3 regions of the Streptomyces sediminicola genome follow, and region 3 is predicted to be linked to each of the others. Evidence: riboswitches for the same ligand, from Rfam matches in the RefSeq annotation. Region 3 holds a riboswitch; each other region holds the start of a gene.
What was found. A riboswitch is a leader RNA that binds a small molecule or an ion and turns the genes downstream of it on or off. The one in region 3 is predicted to bind thiamine pyrophosphate.

Region 1: another riboswitch for thiamine pyrophosphate. It lies ahead of thiC (phosphomethylpyrimidine synthase ThiC); the one in region 3 lies ahead of thiO (glycine oxidase ThiO).
Region 2: another riboswitch for thiamine pyrophosphate. It lies ahead of VM636_RS08375 (thiamine ABC transporter substrate-binding protein); the one in region 3 lies ahead of thiO (glycine oxidase ThiO).

Annotation. Positions count from the first base shown of each region.
Region 1 is NZ_CP144555.1:3,546,409-3,552,901, reverse strand. It holds gene VM636_RS15525 (membrane protein) at 67-936, shown strand; gene VM636_RS15520 (VWA domain-containing protein) at 961-2,469, opposite strand; gene thiC (phosphomethylpyrimidine synthase ThiC) at 2,558-4,396, opposite strand; TPP riboswitch at 4,390-4,579, opposite strand; gene VM636_RS15510 (YibE/F family protein) at 4,651-6,213, shown strand; gene VM636_RS15505 (SsgA family sporulation/cell division regulator) at 6,472-6,493, opposite strand, start outside.
Region 2 is NZ_CP144555.1:1,963,669-1,970,161, reverse strand. It holds gene tsf (translation elongation factor Ts) at 1-438, shown strand, start outside; gene pyrH (UMP kinase) at 645-1,403, shown strand; gene frr (ribosome recycling factor) at 1,589-2,146, shown strand; gene VM636_RS08385 (phosphatidate cytidylyltransferase) at 2,146-3,279, shown strand; gene rlmN (23S rRNA (adenine(2503)-C(2))-methyltransferase RlmN) at 3,485-4,597, shown strand; TPP riboswitch at 4,730-4,835, shown strand; gene VM636_RS08375 (thiamine ABC transporter substrate-binding protein) at 4,911-5,999, shown strand; gene VM636_RS08370 (iron ABC transporter permease) at 6,050-6,493, shown strand, end outside.
Region 3 is NZ_CP144555.1:5,105,351-5,111,843, reverse strand. It holds gene VM636_RS22465 (membrane protein) at 1-108, opposite strand, end outside; gene metF (methylenetetrahydrofolate reductase [NAD(P)H]) at 165-1,088, opposite strand; gene thiE (thiamine phosphate synthase) at 1,253-1,906, opposite strand; gene VM636_RS22450 (Rv2175c family DNA-binding protein) at 2,048-2,413, opposite strand; gene VM636_RS22445 (FAD-dependent oxidoreductase) at 2,496-3,737, opposite strand; gene VM636_RS22440 (hypothetical protein) at 3,813-4,202, opposite strand; TPP riboswitch at 4,254-4,365, shown strand; gene thiO (glycine oxidase ThiO) at 4,363-5,547, shown strand; gene thiS (sulfur carrier protein ThiS) at 5,544-5,756, shown strand; gene VM636_RS22425 (thiazole synthase) at 5,759-6,493, shown strand, end outside.

The DNA of each region.
Region 1 (6,493 bases), 1.6 Mb from region 3:
CTCCCCTCCGTTTCTGCCCGACGGCTCGTTGGCATGCGAGCCCCAAGCCCTACGGAGCATCGGGGGATGCACATGAACAGCGTTCCGCAGCACTTGTCGACCGAGGACCGCCAGGAGTACGAGCGGATCCTCGATGAGGCGCTGCGCTCCGCACCATCGCGTCCGGAGCCGGCGCACGCCGGTCAACGGCTCACCACCGAACAACTGCGCACCCTGGCGCTGAACGCGACCGCGCTCATCACGGCCGCGGCGGCCACCGAGTACCAGCACTACGTGAAGGTCCGCGAGGAACTGCGCCGGCCCGCCCCGGCCGCCGCGGCACCCGCCTCCCGCACCACCGGCGCCGAGGATCCGGAGGGTGGCGCGGCGCACCTCGCCGCCACCATGGGCGAGGTCGCGGAGGCGAGCGGCGCGGGCGCCGTCGCCGTCATCGCCGTCCTGGCCCCCGTCCTGGCCGGCACCGCGGCGGCCCTCTTCCTGCTCGTCGGCTACGTCCTGCGCGTGCTGGCCCCGGAGCAGGTGTTCGCCCAGACCCTGCTCACCACGGGATGGGTCTTCGGCGCGGTCACGGCGGTGGCGATCCTCGTCGCCACCGCCGGCCTCCTGATGACGGCCCTGCGCAACCGGCCGTCCGCCGAGGCCGCCCGCCGCGCCGATCCCCACGGGGATCTGGCCCGCGCCCGGGAGGCGTGGCACGACGCCCTGCTGCACCGCGGCATCCTGCCGTTCCTGCGGGAGGCGCTGGAGGATCCGCGTACGGCGACCGCGCTGCACGCGGGACCGGCGGCGCAGTCCGGCCGGATGCCGCAGCTCGGGTACGGGCGGCCGGGCTTCAGCAGCCCCGGCGAGGGGTCCACCGCGGACCACCGGCCGCGGTACTCCAGCCCGGACTTCAGCAGCCCGGACTTCGGCGGTCCGGAACACCAGCCGGAGTAGCCGCCGGGCCGGGACGGGCGGGGATCAGAGGATGCCCGCCCGCCCGGCGGCGGTGATCCACGACGGGAACTCGGACAGCAGGCGGTCGTACAGCTCCGGGTCGGGGACGGTGCCGATGTCGTCCACCGCGAAGAAGCCGACGTTGTCGACGCGCCGTCCGGGCAGGGTGTCGAACTTTTCCAGCACCCCGTAGCCGGCGCGGCCGATGCCGACGAACTGCCAGAAGACGGGCTCCTCCACGGCCTCGCGCAGTTCCCGCTCGATCTCGGTGTTGCGGTACACGCCGCCGTCGGAGAAGAACAGCACCAGGGTGGGGTCCGGTGCCGGGTTCTCCCGTACGAAGGCCCGCACCTCGGCGATCACCTTCTGCTCCTCGTTCTGGATGCCGACCGCGCGCATGTCGACCTGGTCGGGGTGGAGCCCCTTCTTCCTGGCACGCCGGAAGAGACTGATCTCCCCCACGCGCACATGCAGGCGCAGCCACTCGGGGAGGTCGCCGAGGCGCAGGTCGGGCAGGCGGGCCGGGTTCGAGGCGAAGGTCCACGCCTGCATCTCGCCGTCGTCGTCCAACTGCGCCGCGACGGCCGCCATGCGTTCCACGACGTCGGCGACCACGCCCTTGGTGTAGAGGGCGCTCATGGACCCGGAGGCGTCGAGGACCAGGACGACGCGGGCGGTGACACCTGCCGCCCCGTGCTTGCGCAGGCTGACGGCGACCTGCTCCTTGCGCAGCGACAGGCGCTTGCGCATGTCCACGGGCAGGCGTTCCTCCCCCTGGGTGAGGTGGGAGGCGGGGTGGGGCGTGGGTGGTGCGGGTGGAGTGGGCGGCACGTGCGGTGGCGGGGGTGTCGGGACGTACCGTCCGGCGGGTTCGGCGGCGGAAGCCGGAGGGAGGGGACCCGGTGGCGGGGCGGGAGGCGTCCGCGCCGGGGGCGCGGTCGCAGCGGCGGGTGGCTGTGCCGGAGGCGCCGGCGTCGTGTCGGGGGCCTGTGCCGGTGCCCCCTCGTCGACCGTGATGCCGAAGTCGGTGGCCAGCCCGGCGAGCCCCGCGGCATAGCCCTGGCCGACCGCGCGGAACTTCCACCGGCCCTGCCGTCGGTACAGCTCGCCCCCGATCAGCGCGGTCTCCGTACCCGCCGTCATGTCGAACCGGGCCAGTTCGGTCCCGGTCCCGGCGTCCAGCAGCCGCAGTGACAGCCCCGGCACCCGGCCGAAGGTCCCGCCGTCGGCCGAGGCGCACAGCACGACCCGCTCCACCTCCGGCTCCAGCGCACGGAGGTCCACCTCGACGGCGTCGGCCGTGGCTCCGCCCGCGGAACGGCGCCCCAGGTGCCGCACCGCGCCGGAGGCGTGGCGTGGCTGGTTGAAGAAGACGAAGTCCTCGTCGCCGCGGACCCGGCCGGCCGAGGTGAGCAGCAGCGCCGAGGCGTCGACCTCGGGCACGCCGGGCCCGGCCGACCAGGCGAGTTCGACGCGGACCACGGGGGAGTCGACGGCGAGGTTGGCACCCTTGCTCAGAGAGGTGGCAGTCATGGGACCAGTGTGCCGAGCCGGCCCCGGCAGAGGGAGGGGCGGCCCCGGGAGACCGTCCCCTCCCCGTCCACCGGGTCCGGACGGGACCTCAGTCGGCGAGGGGCAGGTACACCCGGTTCCCGCTCGCCGCGAACTCCTTCGACTTCTGCATCATGCCCTCGGCCACCTCCTCGGCCGTGGCCCCGTCGGCCGCATCACCGCCGAACCGCTCGGTGATGCTCTGGCTGATCTTCATCGAGCAGAACTTCGGCCCGCACATCGAGCAGAAGTGCGCGGTCTTGGCGGGTTCCGCCGGCAGCGTCTCGTCGTGGAACTCCCGTGCCGTGTCCGGGTCGAGGGACAGGTTGAACTGGTCCTCCCAGCGGAACTCGAAGCGCGCGTCCGACAGCGCGTCGTCCCACTCCTGCGCACCTGGGTGGCCCTTGGCGAGGTCGGCCGCGTGAGCCGCGATCTTGTAGGTGATGACGCCGGTCTTGACGTCGTCGCGGTTGGGCAGGCCCAGGTGCTCCTTGGGGGTGACGTAGCAGAGCATGGCCGTGCCCCACCAGGCGATCATCGCGGCGCCGATGCCCGAGGTGATGTGGTCGTACGCCGGGGCGACGTCCGTCGTCAGCGGGCCGAGCGTGTAGAACGGGGCTTCCTCGCAGATCTCCTGCTGGAGGTCGACGTTCTCCTTGATCTTGTGCATGGGGACATGGCCCGGCCCCTCGATCATGGTCTGCACGTGGTGCCGCTTGGCGATGCGGTTCAGCTCGCCCAGCGTGTGCAACTCCGCGAACTGCGCCTTGTCGTTGGCGTCCGCGATGGAGCCCGGCCGCAGTCCGTCGCCCAGCGAGTAGGTGACGTCGTAGGCGGCGAGGATCTCGCAGAGTTCCTCGAAGTTCTCGTAGAGGAACGACTCCTTGTGGTGCGCGAGGCACCACGCGGCCATGATGGAGCCGCCGCGCGAGACGATGCCGGTCTTCCGGTTCGCGGTGAGCGGCACGTACGGCAGGCGGACGCCGGCGTGGACGGTCATGTAGTCGACGCCCTGCTCGGCCTGCTCGATGACCGTGTCCTTGTAGATCTCCCAGCTCAGCTCCTCGGCCTTGCCGTCGACCTTCTCCAGCGCCTGGTAGAGCGGCACGGTGCCGATGGGGACGGGGGAGTTGCGCAGCACCCACTCGCGGGTGGTGTGGATGTTGCGGCCCGTGGAGAGGTCCATCACGGTGTCCGCGCCCCAGCGGGTGGCCCAGGTCATCTTCTCGACCTCCTCCTCGATGGAGGAGGTCACCGCGGAGTTGCCGATGTTGGCGTTGACCTTCACCAGGAACCGCTTGCCGATGATCATCGGCTCGATCTCCGGGTGGTTGACGTTGGCCGGCAGCACCGCCCGGCCCGCCGCGATCTCCTCGCGGACCACCTCCGGCGCGACGTTCTCCCGGATGGCCACGTACTCCATCTCGGGTGTGACCTCGCCCCGGCGCGCGTACGCGAGTTGTGTCACCGCGGTGCCGGCGCGGCCCCGGCGCGGCTGGCGCGGGCGGCCGGGGAAGACCGCGTCGAGGTTGCGCAGGCCCCCGCGGGGGGACGTGTGCTTGATTCCGTCGTCCTCGGGGCGGACGGGGCGGCCCGCGTACTCCTCCGTGTCGCCGCGGGCGACGATCCAGTTCTCCCGCAGCGGCGGCAGGCCCCTGCGGACGTCGGTCTCGACGGACGGGTCGGTGTACGGACCCGAGGTGTCGTAGAGCGTGACCGACTCTCCGTTGGTGAGGTGCACCTGACGGACCGGCACGCGCAGGTCGGGGCGCGAACCCTCGACGTACGCCTTGTGCCAGCCGATGGACTTCCCGGCCTCCCCGGCGGTCGACTCCGGTCCCTTCGTCTCCGTCGTCGACTCCGTGACGTTCTGCGTGGAGGCAGGCGTGCGTGCGTCCTTGATGGCCATGAGACCAAGCTCCCTACGCCGGCATTACCCGGTAACAGGTTCGGCGGTCGACGCAGCGGCTTCCGTCCGCCGGCGCTTCGTGTGAAACATCACTCGTCTTCGGTGATGTTTCATGTGAAACGTCGCTGGGACGGAGGTCAGCGCCCTCTCAGCCCGGTGCTCCGAGCTCCCGCGTGTACAAAGGTGCCCCCACGCTAGCCTCAATTCGGGCGCGGTGACCAGAGGGCCCCTCCCCTTCTTGCGATGATCGGGCGGTGACCACGACGCATCATCCTCCGCCTCCGCCGCACGACCCCCGCCGTGGGCCGGGTGCCGAAGACGACGGCCGCCACGCGACGGACCGCGGGCGGGACTGGGCCTTCGACACGAACCCGGCCTCCGGACCAGCGGGTTTCCCTGGCCGGCCGACGGGCGGTGACGGATCCGGCGGGCACGGCGGGGGCGGGCACGGTGGAGGCGGGCACGGCCCCGGTGGCGGACACGGGCACTCACACGGGCACTCACACGGGCACGGCCATGGTCCCGCGGCGCCGGTCTCCCGCCACCTGCGGAAGGTCATCGCCGCGATCCTCATCCCCTTCGCCACGGCGGTGCTGGTCGGCCTCGTGGTGCTCTGGCCGGGCGGGGCACCGCCGCACGAGCGCACCGGCGTCGGCTTCGACCGGCAGACCCAAGAGGCCACCGTCACCAAGGTGGTCGAGGTGAGCTGCTCGTCCGTCAACGCCTCGGGAGCCGTCCCGACCGGGGACACCTCCACCGCGGAGGGCTCCTCGGCGGTCCAGCAGGCGAACGGCACGTGCAAGCGGGCGACGATCCGCGTCGACACCGGCAAGGACAAGGGCCGCACGTTCACCGAGATCGTGCAGCCGGACCAGTCGCGCCAGCTCCACCAGGACGAGCAGGTGGTGGTCGCCTACGAGCCCTCCGCCCCGAAGGACCTCCAGTACTCGGTGACCGACGTCAACCGCCGGCTGCCGCTGGCCCTGCTGGCCGGCATCTTCGCCGTGGCGGTGGTGGTCGTCGGACGGCTGCGCGGACTGATGGCGCTGGTCGCCCTCGCCATCAGCTTCCTGCTGCTGAACTTCTTCGTCCTCCCCGCGATCCTCCAGGGCTCCAACCCGTTGCTGGTGGCGGTCGTGGGGTCCAGCGCCATCATGCTGATCGCCCTCTATCTGTGCCACGGACTCTCCGCCCGCACCTCCGTGGCCGTCCTGGGCACCCTGATCTCGCTGTTGCTGATCGGGGTCCTGGGCTCGCTGTTCATCGGCTGGGCGGCGCTCACCGGCAACACGGACGACAACACCGGCCTGATCCACGGCCTGTACCCGCACATCGACATGAGCGGTCTGCTGCTCGCCGGGGTGATCATCGGCTCGCTCGGCGTCCTCGACGACGTGACCGTCACCCAGACCTCGGCCGTCTGGGAACTGCACGAGGCCAACCCGACAATGGGCTGGCGGGGGCTCTACCAGGCGGGCATCCGGATCGGCCGCGACCACATCGCGTCCGTCGTCAACACGCTGGTGCTCGCCTACGCGGGTGCCGCGCTCCCCCTGCTGCTGCTGTTCTCCATCGCGCAGAGCAGCGTGGGGGCGGTCGCCAACAGCGAGCTGGTCGCGGAGGAGATCGTGCGCACCCTGGTCGGGTCCATCGGCCTGGTGGCCTCGGTCCCGGTGACCACGGCGCTCGCCGCGCTGGTCGTCTCCGCCGACCGCCGGGAGGCGGGCGGGGCGGTACCCGCCGTCGCCGGCGTCCCCGGGCCGTCCGGGGCCGGGGCGCAGGGGCGCGGCGGGCGGGGACGCCGCCGGAAGCGTTGATCCCGCCGGGCCCCTGCGGTCCGGCGGAGCACCGGTGGCCCGTGGCGGGGAGCCACGGGCCACCGTTCTTCGGAGCCACCCGTTCCTCGGGGCCGCCGTTCTTCGCTGCCGGTGGCGGGCCGGTCGTCTTTGGCGCCGGCTGGGTGCCCCGCCGCTCCAGAGGCTGCCGCGACGGCCACGCAGACCGGCAGAAGCGTTCCTGCACAGTTCGGCGGCCCGTCGCGGCCTAGGTCACCGCCACCCGGGCGCCGTCGCCGTTCACCCGGCGCTCTGCTCCTCG
Region 2 (6,493 bases), 3.1 Mb from region 3:
AACCTGGGCGAGAAGATCGTCCTGGACCGCTTCGCGCAGTTCTCCGGCGGCTTCGTGGCCGCCTACATGCACCGCACGATGCCCGACCTGCCCCCGCAGATCGGTGTCCTCGTCGAGCTGGACAAGCCGAACGCCGAGGTCGCCAAGGGCGTCGCCCAGCACATCGCCGCCTTCGCGCCGAAGTACCTCGCCAAGGAGGACGTGCCGGCCGAGGTCGTCGAGAGCGAGCGCCGCGTCGCCGAGGAGACCACCCGCGCCGAGGGCAAGCCCGAGGCCGCCCTCCCGAAGATCGTCGAGGGTCGCCTCAACGGGTTCTTCAAGGAGGCCACGCTCCTCGGCCAGCCCTACGCGCTGGACAACAAGAAGTCGGTCCAGCAGGTGCTGGACGAGGCCGGTGTCACCCTGAAGCGCTTCTCGCGTATCAAGGTCGGCATCTGACTCCGTACCGCGACGGACGCACGACCCCGGTAGGGTCGGCGGCAGTCGTCCGCACCGCGCGCGTACGCCGTGCCGCGCACGCGCGCGGCGCGGGGCGACAGCAGATCTGACGAGGAGGCCATTGCCGAGCATGGGATGCGAACCACGCCCCCACCGGCAATGGCCTTCTTCGTGTGTGTGACCCACGTAAAAGAGGCGAGATCTCCATGACCACCAAGGCCGAGAAGAGCGACGACGGCAAAGTACGCGGCCGGTTTCTGCTGAAGTTGTCCGGAGAGGCCTTCTCCGGCGGTGGGGGACTCGGCGTCGACCCCGACGTGGTGCACGCCATCGCCCGCGAGATCGCCGCCGTGGTGCGCGACGGCGCGCAGATCGCCATCGTCATCGGCGGCGGCAACTTCTTCCGCGGCGCCGAACTCCAGCTGCGCGGCATGGACCGCGCCCGCTCCGACTACATGGGCATGCTGGGCACCGTGATGAACTGCCTGGCCCTCCAGGACTTCCTGGAGAAGGAAGGCGTCGACTGCCGCGTGCAGACCGCCATCACCATGGGCCAGGTCGCCGAGCCCTACATCCCGCTGCGCGCCGTGCGCCACCTGGAGAAGGGCCGCGTCGTCATCTTCGGCGCGGGCATGGGGATGCCGTACTTCTCCACCGACACCACCGCAGCCCAGCGGGCCCTGGAGATCGACGCCGAGGCGCTGCTCATGGGCAAGAACGGGGTGGACGGGGTCTACGACTCCGACCCCAAGGCCAACCCGGACGCCGTGAAGTTCGACGCGCTCGGCTACGGCGAGGTCATCACCCGCGACCTGAAGGTCGCCGACGCCACGGCCGTCACGCTCTGCCGCGACAACCGCCTTCCCATCGTCGTCTTCGAACTTCTGAAGGAAGGCAATATCGCCCGCGCCGTCAAGGGTGAGAAGATCGGCACGCTCGTGGGTGACCACGGCAGCCGGGACTGACCGGAGAACCACCCCCCTCCGTGGCCGGACGCCACCTGTCCGGGCGACGGCGGGGACGGTGCCGGGCCGGGGGATGGACAATGTCCCGCCGGTCGGGAACCGTGCAGGAAGAAGACGCGACGCAGCCGGCCGCCGCCCCCACGGGAGCGCGGCCGGGCCTTACTCAAGACACGCAGGAGCAAGTGGTGATCGAAGAGAGCCTCCTCGAAGCCGAGGAGAAGATGGAGAAGGCCGTCGTGGTCGCCAAGGAGGACTTCGCCGCGATCCGCACCGGCCGTGCGCACCCGGCGATGTTCAACAAGATCGTGGCCGAGTACTACGGGGCGCCGACGCCGATCAACCAGCTGGCCTCGTTCTCCGTGCCCGAGCCGCGCATGGCCGTGGTGACGCCGTTCGACAAGACCGCGCTGCGCAACATCGAGCAGGCGATCCGCGACTCCGACCTGGGCGTCAACCCCAGCAACGACGGCAGTATCATCCGGGTGGTCTTCCCCGAGCTGACCGAGGAGCGCCGCCGCGAGTTCATCAAGGTCGCGCGGGCCAAGGGCGAGGACGCCAAGGTGTCCATCCGCGCCGTGCGCCGCAAGGCCAAGGACGCCATCGACAAGCTCGTCAAGGACGGCGAGGTCGGCGAGGACGAGGGCCGCCGTGCGGAGAAGGAGCTCGACGACACCACCGCGAAGTACGTGGCGCAGGTGGACGAGCTCCTGAAGCACAAGGAAGCCGAACTGCTCGAGGTCTGATGAACCACTCTTCCTGGGGAGCGCCGCCACACGCCGGGTACGGGGGGCCGCCCGACCAGGGGCCTGCCCAGGGGGCCACCGCCCCGGCGGGGCCCGCCCACGATGCGCACCAGGCGCAGCAGACCCGCCCCATGCCCGTCGTCCCCGGCGTCCCCGGACACGGACACGGCGGTGACCAGGACGACCGGGGGGCCGCCGGGCACGGTGGTCCCCTCTTCCGCGACGACACCCCGCCCGCGCGGCCGTACCCGGCGGCGCCGCAGAATCCGGAGCCCATGCCCGACACCCCGCAGCCGGCCGCCGGGCCGCCGCAGAAGAAGAGCGCGGGGCGGGACCTGGGGGCCGCGATAGGGGTCGGCGTGGGGCTCGGCGCGGTGATCGTCGCGTCGCTCTTCGTCGTCAAGGCCGTCTTCGTCGCCGTGGTCGCGGTCGCCGTGGTCGTGGGGCTGTGGGAGCTGACCTCGCGGCTGGAGGAGCGCAAGGGCGTCAAGGCGCCCCTGGTGCCGCTGGCGGTGGGCGGCGCGGCCATGGTCGTCGCCGGGTACGCGCGGGGCGCCGAGGGCGCGTGGATCGCCATGGCGCTGACCGCGCTGGCGGTGCTGGTGTGGCGGATGGCGCGACCGCCGCAGGACTACCTGCGGGATGTCACGGCGGGCGTGTTCGCCGCGTTCTACGTGCCGTTCCTCGCCACGTTCGTCACCATGATGCTCGCCGCCGACGACGGCGCCTGGCGCGTGCTGACCTTCCTGGTGCTGACGGTGGTCAGCGACACCGGGGCGTACGCGGTCGGCTGGCGGTTCGGCCGGACCAAGCTGGCCCCGCGCATCAGCCCCGGCAAGACCCGGGAGGGCCTGATCGGCGCGGTGGCCTTCGCCATGGCGGCGGGCGCGCTGTGCACGCAGTTCCTGATCGACGGCGGTTCCTGGTGGCAGGGGCTGCTGCTGGGGCTCGCGGTCGCGGCCAGCGCCACGCTGGGCGACCTGGGCGAGTCCATGATCAAGCGCGATCTGGGCATCAAGGACATGGGCACGCTGCTGCCGGGGCACGGCGGCATCATGGACCGGCTGGACTCCCTGCTGCCGACGGCGCCGGTGGTGTGGCTGCTGCTGGTGCTCTTCGTCGGATCGGGTTGACAGGCATCGGGTACGCTGGAAGGGCCCGTGGCGCTGTCCGCGGGCCCTTTCCCGTGTTCCCGCCGCTTCCGCCGGCCCGCTTCCGCGGCCGGTGACCGTCGGCGGGGACGGTCCCGTGAGGTCTCCTGGCTCCGGCATGGCCTTGCCGTCTTCCCGCCGTGCGCGGGGGTGCCGTAGGCCCGTCGTCCAGAGGAGTTGCCCGACCGTGGCCCGACCCGTCCCCGGTGAGCTCACCTTCGTCGCGCCCCGCGGGGCGCAGCGTCCGCCGCGTCACCTCGCCGATCTCACGCCGGCCGAGCGCAAGGAGGCCGTCGCCGCGATCGGTGAGAAGCCGTTCCGTGCCCGGCAGCTCTCCCAGCACTACTTCGCGCGCTACGCGCACGACCCGGAGCAGTGGACCGACATCCCGGCGCGCGCCCGCGAGGGACTCCGGGAGGCGCTGCTGCCCGAGCTGATGACGGTCGTGCGGCATCTGTCGACGGACGAGGGAACCACCCGCAAGACGCTGTGGCGCCTCTTCGACGGCACCCTCGTCGAGTCCGTCCTGATGCGCTACCCGGACCGGGTGACCATGTGCATCAGCTCCCAGGCGGGCTGCGGCATGAACTGCCCGTTCTGCGCGACCGGGCAGGCGGGCCTGGACCGGAACCTGTCGACGGCCGAGATCGTGCACCAGATCGTGGACGGCATGCGTGCCCTGCGCGACGGCGAGGTCCCCGGCGGACCGGCCCGGCTCAGCAACATCGTGTTCATGGGTATGGGCGAGCCGCTCGCCAACTACCGGCGGGTCGTCGGCGCCATCCGCCGGCTCACCGACCCCGAGCCGGACGGCCTCGGCCTGTCGCAGCGGGGCATCACCGTCTCCACCGTCGGTCTGGTCCCCGCCATCCACCGCTTCTTGGACGAGGGCTTCAAGTGCCGTCTGGCGATCTCGCTGCACGCCCCCGACGACGAGCTGCGTGACACCCTCGTCCCGGTCAACACCCGGTGGAAGGTGCGGGAGGTGCTGGAGGCGGGCTTCGCGTACGCGGCGAAGTCCGGGCGGCGGCTCTCCATCGAGTACGCGCTGATCCGGGAAATCAACGACCAGGCGTGGCGCGGTGACCGGCTCGGCCGGCTGCTCAAGGGCAAGCCCGTGCACGTCAACCTGATCCCGCTCAACCCGACACCCGGCTCGAAGTGGACCGCGTCGCGGCCCGAGGACGAGAAGGCGTTCGTGGAGGCGATCGCGGCGCACGGCGTGCCGGTGACCATCCGGGACACCCGGGGCCAGGAGATCGACGGGGCCTGTGGCCAGCTCGCCGCGAGCGAGAGGTAGTCTGGCCGACGCGGGGACATCTTCATACGGTTCACGACATACGGTTCACGGAATACGGTGTACGGCATACAGTGCCGTGTGCGTGTGCCGGGGCGGTGTCCCGCGCCGACAACTCCACATCCCGACATCTTCATATTCCGACAGGGGAGCGCCACAGCGCTGAGAGTGCGGCACCGGCCGCAGACCCTCCGAACCTCGCCCAGGTCATTCTGGGTAGGGAGATCGGTCACCACTCAAGCTGCTGCGTCCTGCCCGGGCCCCGCGAGGGACCCGGGCAGGGCCGCGTCTCCTTCTGGAACCCCAGGAGGAATCAGTGAGCATCACCCGCAAGGTCACCGTCCTGGCCGCCGGGCTGGGCCTGGTCACGCTGTCCGCGTGCGGATCGTCCGGCGGCTCGGACACCGGTTCCGGTGCCGGCGGCGCCAAGACGGTGACCCTGGTCAGCCACGACTCGTGGGCCGCCTCGAAGGACGTCATCGCCGCCTTCGAGAAGAGTTCCGGCTACAAGGTCCGGGTCCTGGAGGACGGCGAGGCCGGACAGGCCGTCAACAAGGCCATCCTCACCAAGGACAACCCGCAGGGCGACGTCTTCTTCGGCGTCGACAACACGCTGCTCTCCCGGGCGCTCGACAACGGCCTGTTCCAGCCGTACGCGGCCAAGGGGCTCGACGCGATCGACGAGCGCTACCGGGTCGACGGCGACGAACACCGGGTCACGCCCGTCGACTACGGCGACATCTGCGTCAACTACGACAAGGCGTACTTCGAGCGGCACGAGCTGGCGCCGCCGGAGACCTTCGACGACCTGGTCAAGCCCGAGTACAAGGACCTCCTCGTCACCGAGAACGCCGCCACCTCCTCGCCCGGCCTCGGCTTCCTGCTCGGCACCGCCGCCCGCTACGGCGACCAGGGCTGGACGGACTACTGGAAGAAGCTCAAGGCCAACGGCGTCAAGGTCGTCGACGGCTGGGAGCAGGCGTACAACGAGGAGTTCTCCGGATCGGCCGGCGGCAAGGAGGCCAAGGGCGACCGTCCGCTGGTCGTCTCCTACGCGTCCTCGCCGCCCGTCGAGGTGATCTACGCCGAGCCCCGCCCGGACACCGCGCCCACCGGCGTGGCGACCGGCACCTGCTTCCGGCAGATCGAGTTCGCCGGCCTGCTGGCCCACGCGAAGAACCCGGAGGGCGGCAAGGCGTTCATCGACTTCCTGATCGGCCGGGAGTTCCAGGAGGACATGCCGCTCAACATGTTCGTCCACCCGGTGAACCCGGACGCCGGGCTGCCCGCGGAGTTCACCGAGTTCGCCCCCAAGGTCGAGGACCCGCGGACGATGGCCCCCGCGAAGATCGCCGAACACCGTGACCAGTGGGTCACCTCGTGGTCCTCGCTCGTCCTGAAGTGAGCGCCCGCCCCGCCCGCCGGCGGAGCGGGAACGCGGCGCGGCTCGCCCTGATGGCCGGGCCCGCCGCGTTCTTCGCGGTGTTCTTCGCCTACCCCGTCGCGGCCATCGTCGCCCGGGGCCTCACGGCCGACGGCACCTGGCGGTTCGGGCGGTTCGCCGAGGTGCTGGCCGAGCCCGGCATCCGGCAGGTGCTGTGGTTCACCACCTGGCAGGCGCTCGTCTCCACCGCGCTCACCCTGCTGATCGCGCTGCCCGGCGCCTACGCCTTCGCCCGCCTCGACTTCCCCGGCAAACAGGTCCTGCGGGCCGTGGTGACCGTGCCGTTCGTGCTGCCGACCGTCGTCGTGGGCACCGCCTTCCTCGCCCTGGTCGGGCGCGGCGGGCTCCTCGACGAACTGTGGGGGGTGCGCCTGGACACCACCGTGTGGGCGATCCTGCTCGCCCACGTCTTCTTCAACTACGCGGTCGTCGTCCGCACCGTCGGCGGACTCTGG
Region 3 (6,493 bases):
GAAGGCGAGCAGCCGCCAGCGCAGCCGCGCCTTGTACTGCAACAGCACTTCGCCGAGCAGCCACAGCGCGACGACGCCGAACGCGATGTAGAGGACCGTCCAGCCCATGTACGCCCCTCTCCCAGTGGCCGCTTCGCAGTGTGTCGTACAGGCGTGCGGCCGGTCTAGGCCCGTGGTGGACGGTTCAGGCCCAGGTTCTCGTAGATTTCCAGCGTAGCCGTGGAGTTGTTGAGCGTGATGAAGTGCAGTCCGGGAACACCCTCGGCCAGCAGCCGCGCGCAGAACTCCGTGGCGAACGCGATGCCAATGGAGCGTACCGCCGCCGGATCGTCGCGTGACGCGAGGATGCGCTCTTTCAGCTCCTGCGGGAAGGACGCGTTGCTGAGCCTGGGCAACCTCTCCAGCATCTTCACACTGGTCACCGGCATGATCTCCGGAATGACCGGCGTGTCGCAGCCCGCCGCCTCGACCCGGTCGCGCAGCCGCAGGTACGACTCGGGACGGAAGAACATCTGTGTGATGGCGTAGTCGGCGCCGGCGCGGCACTTGTCGACGAAGTGCCGGACGTCGCTCTCCCAGTCGGGCGAGCGCGGGTGCGTCTCCGGGAAGGCGGCCACGCCGACGCAGAAGTCGCCCGACTCCTTGATGAGCCGGACCAGGTCGGCGGCGTACGTCAGCCCCTGGGGGTGCGCCACCCAGTCGCCCATCGGGTCGCCCGGCGGGTCGCCGCGCACGGCGAGCATGTTGCGGATGCCGGCGTCGGCGTACTGCCCGATGATGTTGCGCAGTTCGGCGACGGAGTGGTCGACCGCGGTCAGGTGGGCGACCGGGGTCAGGGTGGTGTCGGAGACGATCTGCTCGGTCTCCTTGACGGTGCCCGCGCGGGTGGAACCGCCCGCGCCGTAGGTGACGGAGACGAAGTCCGGTGCCACCGCCTCGACTCTGCGCAGCGCGCTCCACAGGTTCTTCTCGCCCTTGGGGGTCTTCGGCGCGGAGAACTCGAACGAGTACGTGGTCTTGCCGGCGGCCAGGATCTCGCGCACGGTGCGGGCGCGATCCGTCCTGGTCGATGCGGTTCCGAGGGCCATACGGGCAGGTTAGCCACGGGACGGCGGTCCCCCAACCGGACCGGGGATTTTGCCCGCATTGTCGATTTGTCGTCCACCTTGTGGACACTTCGCCGCCCCCGGGGGCCCGGCGGCCTCCCGGAGACCCCGGACCCGGGCGCGCCGGGCCCGGAGGAGGGCGTGGCTCAGGGGGCCTCGCGGAGCCGGTGGGCGAACTCGGCCGCCGCGGCGCCCGGATCGTCCGCCTCGGTGATCGCCCGGACGACGACGGCCCGCCGGGCGCCCGCCTCCAGCACCTGGTCGAGGGTCGTGAGGTCGATGCCGCCGATGGCGAACCAGGGGCGGCCGGTGCCGAGGGCGGCGGTGTGGCGCACGAGGTCCAGTCCGGGGGCTGGGCGGCCGGGTTTGGTGGGGGTCGGCCAGCACGGGCCGGTGCAGAAGTAGTCCACGCCCTCCTGGACGGCGGCGGCCTCGGCCTCGGCGGCCGAGTGCGTGGAGCGGCCGACGAGCACGCCGTCGCCGAGGATCCGGCGGGCGGCCGGCACCGGGAGGTCGCCCTGCCCGAGGTGGAGCACGTCGGCGCCGGCGGCGTGGGCGACGTCGGCCCGGTCGTTGACCGCGAGAAGCTTGCCGTGCCGCGCGCACGCCTCGGCGAAGACCTCCAGGTGCTCCAGTTCCTCGGCGGCCTCCATGCCCTTGTCGCGCAACTGCACGATGTCGACGCCTGCGGCCAGCACCACGTCCAGGAACGCGGGCAGGTCGCCCTGGGCCGTCCGGGCGTCGGTGCACAGGTAGAGGCGGGCGTCGGCGAGCCGGGCGCGCGCGGAACTGTCGGACATGCGGGGTCCCCCCAGGTTGGGTGTCGTACGGGCCGGCGCGGGGCGCGGCGGCGGATGCGGGCCCGCGCCACGGCCCGCGGACCGGCCGGGGTGCTCCCCCGCCGGTCCACGGGCCGGGCGTCGGGCGGTGTGCGCCACGGGTCAGACGGCGAGCGCCTGGGCGCGGCGCTTCACCTCCGTCCCGCGGTTCTCGGCGAGGGCCTGGGCCGGGGTACCGGGCAGGCTGGGGTCCGGGGTGAAGAGCCACTCCACCATTTCCTCGGGCGTGAAGCCGTCGTCCCGCAGCAGGGTCAGCGTGCCGGTGAGGCCCTTGACGACCTTGTCGCCGTCGATGAAGGCCGCCGGGACGTGCAGCGCCCGGTTCTCGCCGCGGCGTACGGCGATGAGCTGGCCTTCCTTGATCAGCTGCCGCACCCGGGTCACCTCGACGCCGAACCGCTCGGCGATGTCGGGAACGGTGAGCCAGTCGGGTACGAGCGCATCAATCTTCGCGTCAATCTCGGTCACCCCTCCAGCCTGCCATCCGCCACCGACAGCCGGAAACCGGGCGGGTCCGTCCCGGGGGCGCCCCCGGGACGGACCCGCCCGGTCAGGCGGTCGCGGACTTCAGCGGCCGGGCCGGGTCGGCGAGCAGCACCGGGTCCACCGGCGTGCCCGCCTCGATCAGGCGGCGGCCCTGGGCGAGGTCCCGGGGGCGGCCGACGGCCAGCAGGGCGACGAGCCGGTCCCCGCGCAGCCAGCAGACCGTCCAGGCGGGCCCGGCCGGGTCGCCGCGCCACAGCAGGGTGTCGGCGGCCGGGTGGTGGCCCGCGTACTGGACGAAGCGCCCGAACTGCTCGGACCAGAAGTAGGGCACCGGGTCGTAGACCGCCGGGGCCCGCCCCGCGCCGGCGGCGACGATGTTCGCGGCGACCGTGCGGGGGCCCTGGAGGGCGTTGTCCCAGTGGTGCACGAGCAGCCGCTCGCCGTAGCGGCGGGAGGGGAAGGAGGCGCAGTCGCCGACCGCGTAGACGTCCGGGGCGGTGGTGCGCAGCCGCTCGTCGGCCGGGACCTCGCCGTACGCGCCGAGGGCGATGCCGGAGCCGGCAAGCCAGCCGGTGGCGGGCCGGGCGCCGATGCCGACGAGGACCGCGCCGGCCGGCAGGCGGGTGCCGTCGTCCAGGACGGCCGTGCCGGGCTCGACGCGCGCCACGCGCGCGTGGGTGCGCAGGGCGGCGCCGCTGTCGGCGTACCAGGCGGCCATGGGGGCGGTGACCTCGGCGGGCAGCGCGCCCGCGAGCGGCCGGTCGGCGGCCTCCACGACGGTCACCTCGCACCCCGCCTCGCGGGCGGCGGTGGCGAACTCGGCGCCGATCCAGCCGGCGCCGACGACGACGACGTCGTGCTGCCGTTCGAGGACGGGGCGGAGCCGGGCGGCGTCGTCGAGGGTGCGCAGCAGGTGGACGCCGGGCGCGTCCCCGGCGCCGGGCAGCCGCAGCGGTTCGGCGCCGGTGGCGAGGACGAGGGCGTCGTAGGGCACGGGCCCCTCGGTGGTGTCCAGGACGTGGTCGCCGGGGCGCAGGCCGAGCGCCTCGTGGCCGAGCCGCAGGGTGACGCCGAGCGAGTCGAAGTCGATGTCGAAGGCGGAGCCCTCGGCGGTGCCGAGCAGCACGGCCTTGGAGAGCGGGGGGCGGTCGTAGGGCCGGTGGGTCTCGGCGCCGATGAGGGTGACGGTGCCCCGGTAGCCCTCCTCGCGCAGCGCGACGGCGGTCTGCACGCCCGCCATGCCCGCGCCGACGACGACCACGCCGGCTCCCGTGTCCCGTCCCGGTTCCCGTGTCTGCTCGCTCACCCGTTCACCATAGACACCCGGCGTGTCACCCCCGGCACCTGACGTGCCGTCGGCGGGCGGGAGGGGCCGGTGCCGCTACCCGTCCCGGACCTCCTCCACCGCGCTGGTGCCGCGGCCGGGGGCCGACTCCCACTCCCAGTCCTCCTCCAGGCGCAGGCGCCCGTCGGGCAGTGCCACGACGGTGGCCAGGCAGTGGCCCGAGGCGGTGGTCCCGTCGGTGCGGAGCTGCACGTACCGGAAGTCGAGCCGGTCGCCGTCGCGGGTGCCGACCAGCCGCCCGTGGACGACGTCGCCGCCCTCGTACTCGGCCCACACGACGCCGTCCCGCTCGTGGTAGGCGAACCGGGTGCGGGTGCCCACCTGGCCGGCCGACTGGTCGGCGACCGGGGCGAGGACACGGCCGTCCAGGGACGGCGGGGCCGGTCGGGCGGGGGCGGCCGGGCCGGGGGCGGGGGGACGGTTCACGCGGAAGGCTCCCTTACTGGGACGGACGGCATCGGGCTAGGGTGGCCAACGTAAGGCACACGCGGGAGCCCGGACGCACCGGGCTGAGAGGGAGGCTTGCGGCCTCCGACCGTACGAACCTGATCCGGATCATGCCGGCGAAGGGAGGGGCTGGACGCCCATGTCGTCTCCACCGTCGTCCCCGTCCACCTCGGACGTCCTCGTCGTCGGGGGCGGGATCATCGGGCTGGTCACGGCCTGGCGGGCCGCGCGGCGCGGGCTCGCCACCGCCGTCGTGGACCCCGCGCCGGGCGGCGGGGCCGCCCGGGTGGCCGCCGGGATGCTCGCCCCCGTCACCGAACTGCACTACGGCGAGCAGGCGCTGCTCGCGCTCGGCCTCGCCTCGGCCGAGCGGTACCCGGACTTCGCCGCCGAGCTGTCCGAGGCCACCGGGCACGACCTCGGCTACCGCCGCTGCGGCACCCTGGCCGTCGCCCTGGACGCCGACGACCGCGCCCACCTGCGGGAACTGCACGCCTTCCAGGAGCGCTGCGGGCTGGCGTCCACCTGGCTGCCAGGGCGGGAGTGCCGGCGCCTGGAGCCGATGCTCGCGCCCGGCGTGCGCGGGGGGCTCTGGGTGGAAGGCGACCACCAGATCGACCCCCGGCGGCTGGCCCGCGCGCTGGTCGTCGCCTGCGAACGGGCGGGCGTGGTCTTCCACCGCGACGAGGCCGTCCGGCTCACCATCGCCGGGGACCGGGCCACGGGGGTCGTCACGGCCGGCGGCACGGAACCGGCGGCCGGGCGGGTGGTGCTCGCCGCGGGCAGTCTCAGCGGCCGGCTCGCGGGCGTGCCCGAGGAGGTGCGTGCGCCGGTGCGGCCGGTCAAGGGCCAGGTGCTGCGGCTGGCGATGCCGTCGGCGCACGGGCCGCTGCTCGGGCGCACGGTGCGCGCGGTGGTCCGCGGCAACCCGCTCTACCTGGTGCCCCGGGAGAACGGCGAGCTGGTCGTCGGCGCCACCAGCGAGGAGCTGGGCTGGGACACGACGGTCACCGCGGGCGGGGTCTACGAGCTGCTGCGCGACGCCCACGAGCTGGTGCCGGGCATCACGGAGCTGCCGCTGGCCGAGACCCTGGCGGGCCTGCGCCCCGGCTCCCCCGACAACGCCCCGCTGCTCGGCGCCACCGCGCTGCCGGGACTGCTGCTGGCCACCGGGCACCACCGCAACGGCGTCCTGCTGACCCCCGTCACCGGCGACGTGATGGCCGAGATCCTCACCGGCGGGGAGCCGCCCGCCGTCGCACGTCCCTTCACCCCCCGGCGCTTCGGCGCCGCCGTCCCCGCACCCACGGAGCAGCCCGTATGAGCACCGACGTCACGATCCGCGTCAACGGGGAGCCGCGCGAGGTGGCTCCCGGCACCGCCCTGGACACGCTGGTGAGCAGCCTCACCGCGGCGCCCTCGGGCGTGGCCGCCGCCGTCAACGAGACCGTCGTCCCGCGCGCCCGCTGGTCCGCCACCGCCCTCGCCGAGGGCGACCGGGTCGAGGTCCTCACCGCCGTGCAGGGAGGCTGACCATGGCCGACGACCCCTTCGTCCTCGGCGGTACGACGTTCACCTCCCGGCTGATCATGGGCACCGGCGGGGCCCCCAGCCTGGACGTGCTGGAACGCTCGCTGGTCGCCTCCGGCACCGAGCTGACCACGGTGGCGATGCGCCGGGTGGACCCGTCCGTGCACGGGTCGGTGCTGTCGGTGCTGGAGCGGCTGGGCATCCGGGTGCTCCCGAACACGGCCGGCTGCTTCACGGCCGGGGAGGCGGTGCTCACCGCGCGCCTGGCCCGGGAGGCGCTCGGCACGGACCTGGTCAAGCTGGAGGTCATCGCCGACGAACGGACCCTGCTGCCGGACCCGGTCGAGCTGCTGGAGGCGGCCGAGACGCTGGTCGACGACGGGTTCACGGTGCTGCCGTACACCAACGACGACCCGGTGCTGGCGCGGCGGCTGGAGGAGGTGGGCTGCGCGGCGGTCATGCCGCTGGGCTCGCCGATCGGCTCCGGGCTCGGCATCCGCAACCCGCACAACTTCGAGCTGATCGTGGAGCGGGCCGGGGTGCCGGTGATCCTGGACGCGGGCGCCGGTACGGCGTCGGACGCGGCGCTGGCGATGGAGCTGGGGTGCGCGGGTGTGATGCTCGCCTCGGCGGTGACGCGGGCGCAGGAGCCGGTGCTGATGGCGTCCGCGATGCGGGCGGCGGTGGAGGCCGGGCGGCTGGCGCGGCGGGCGGGGCGCATCCCCCGGCGGCGGTTCGCC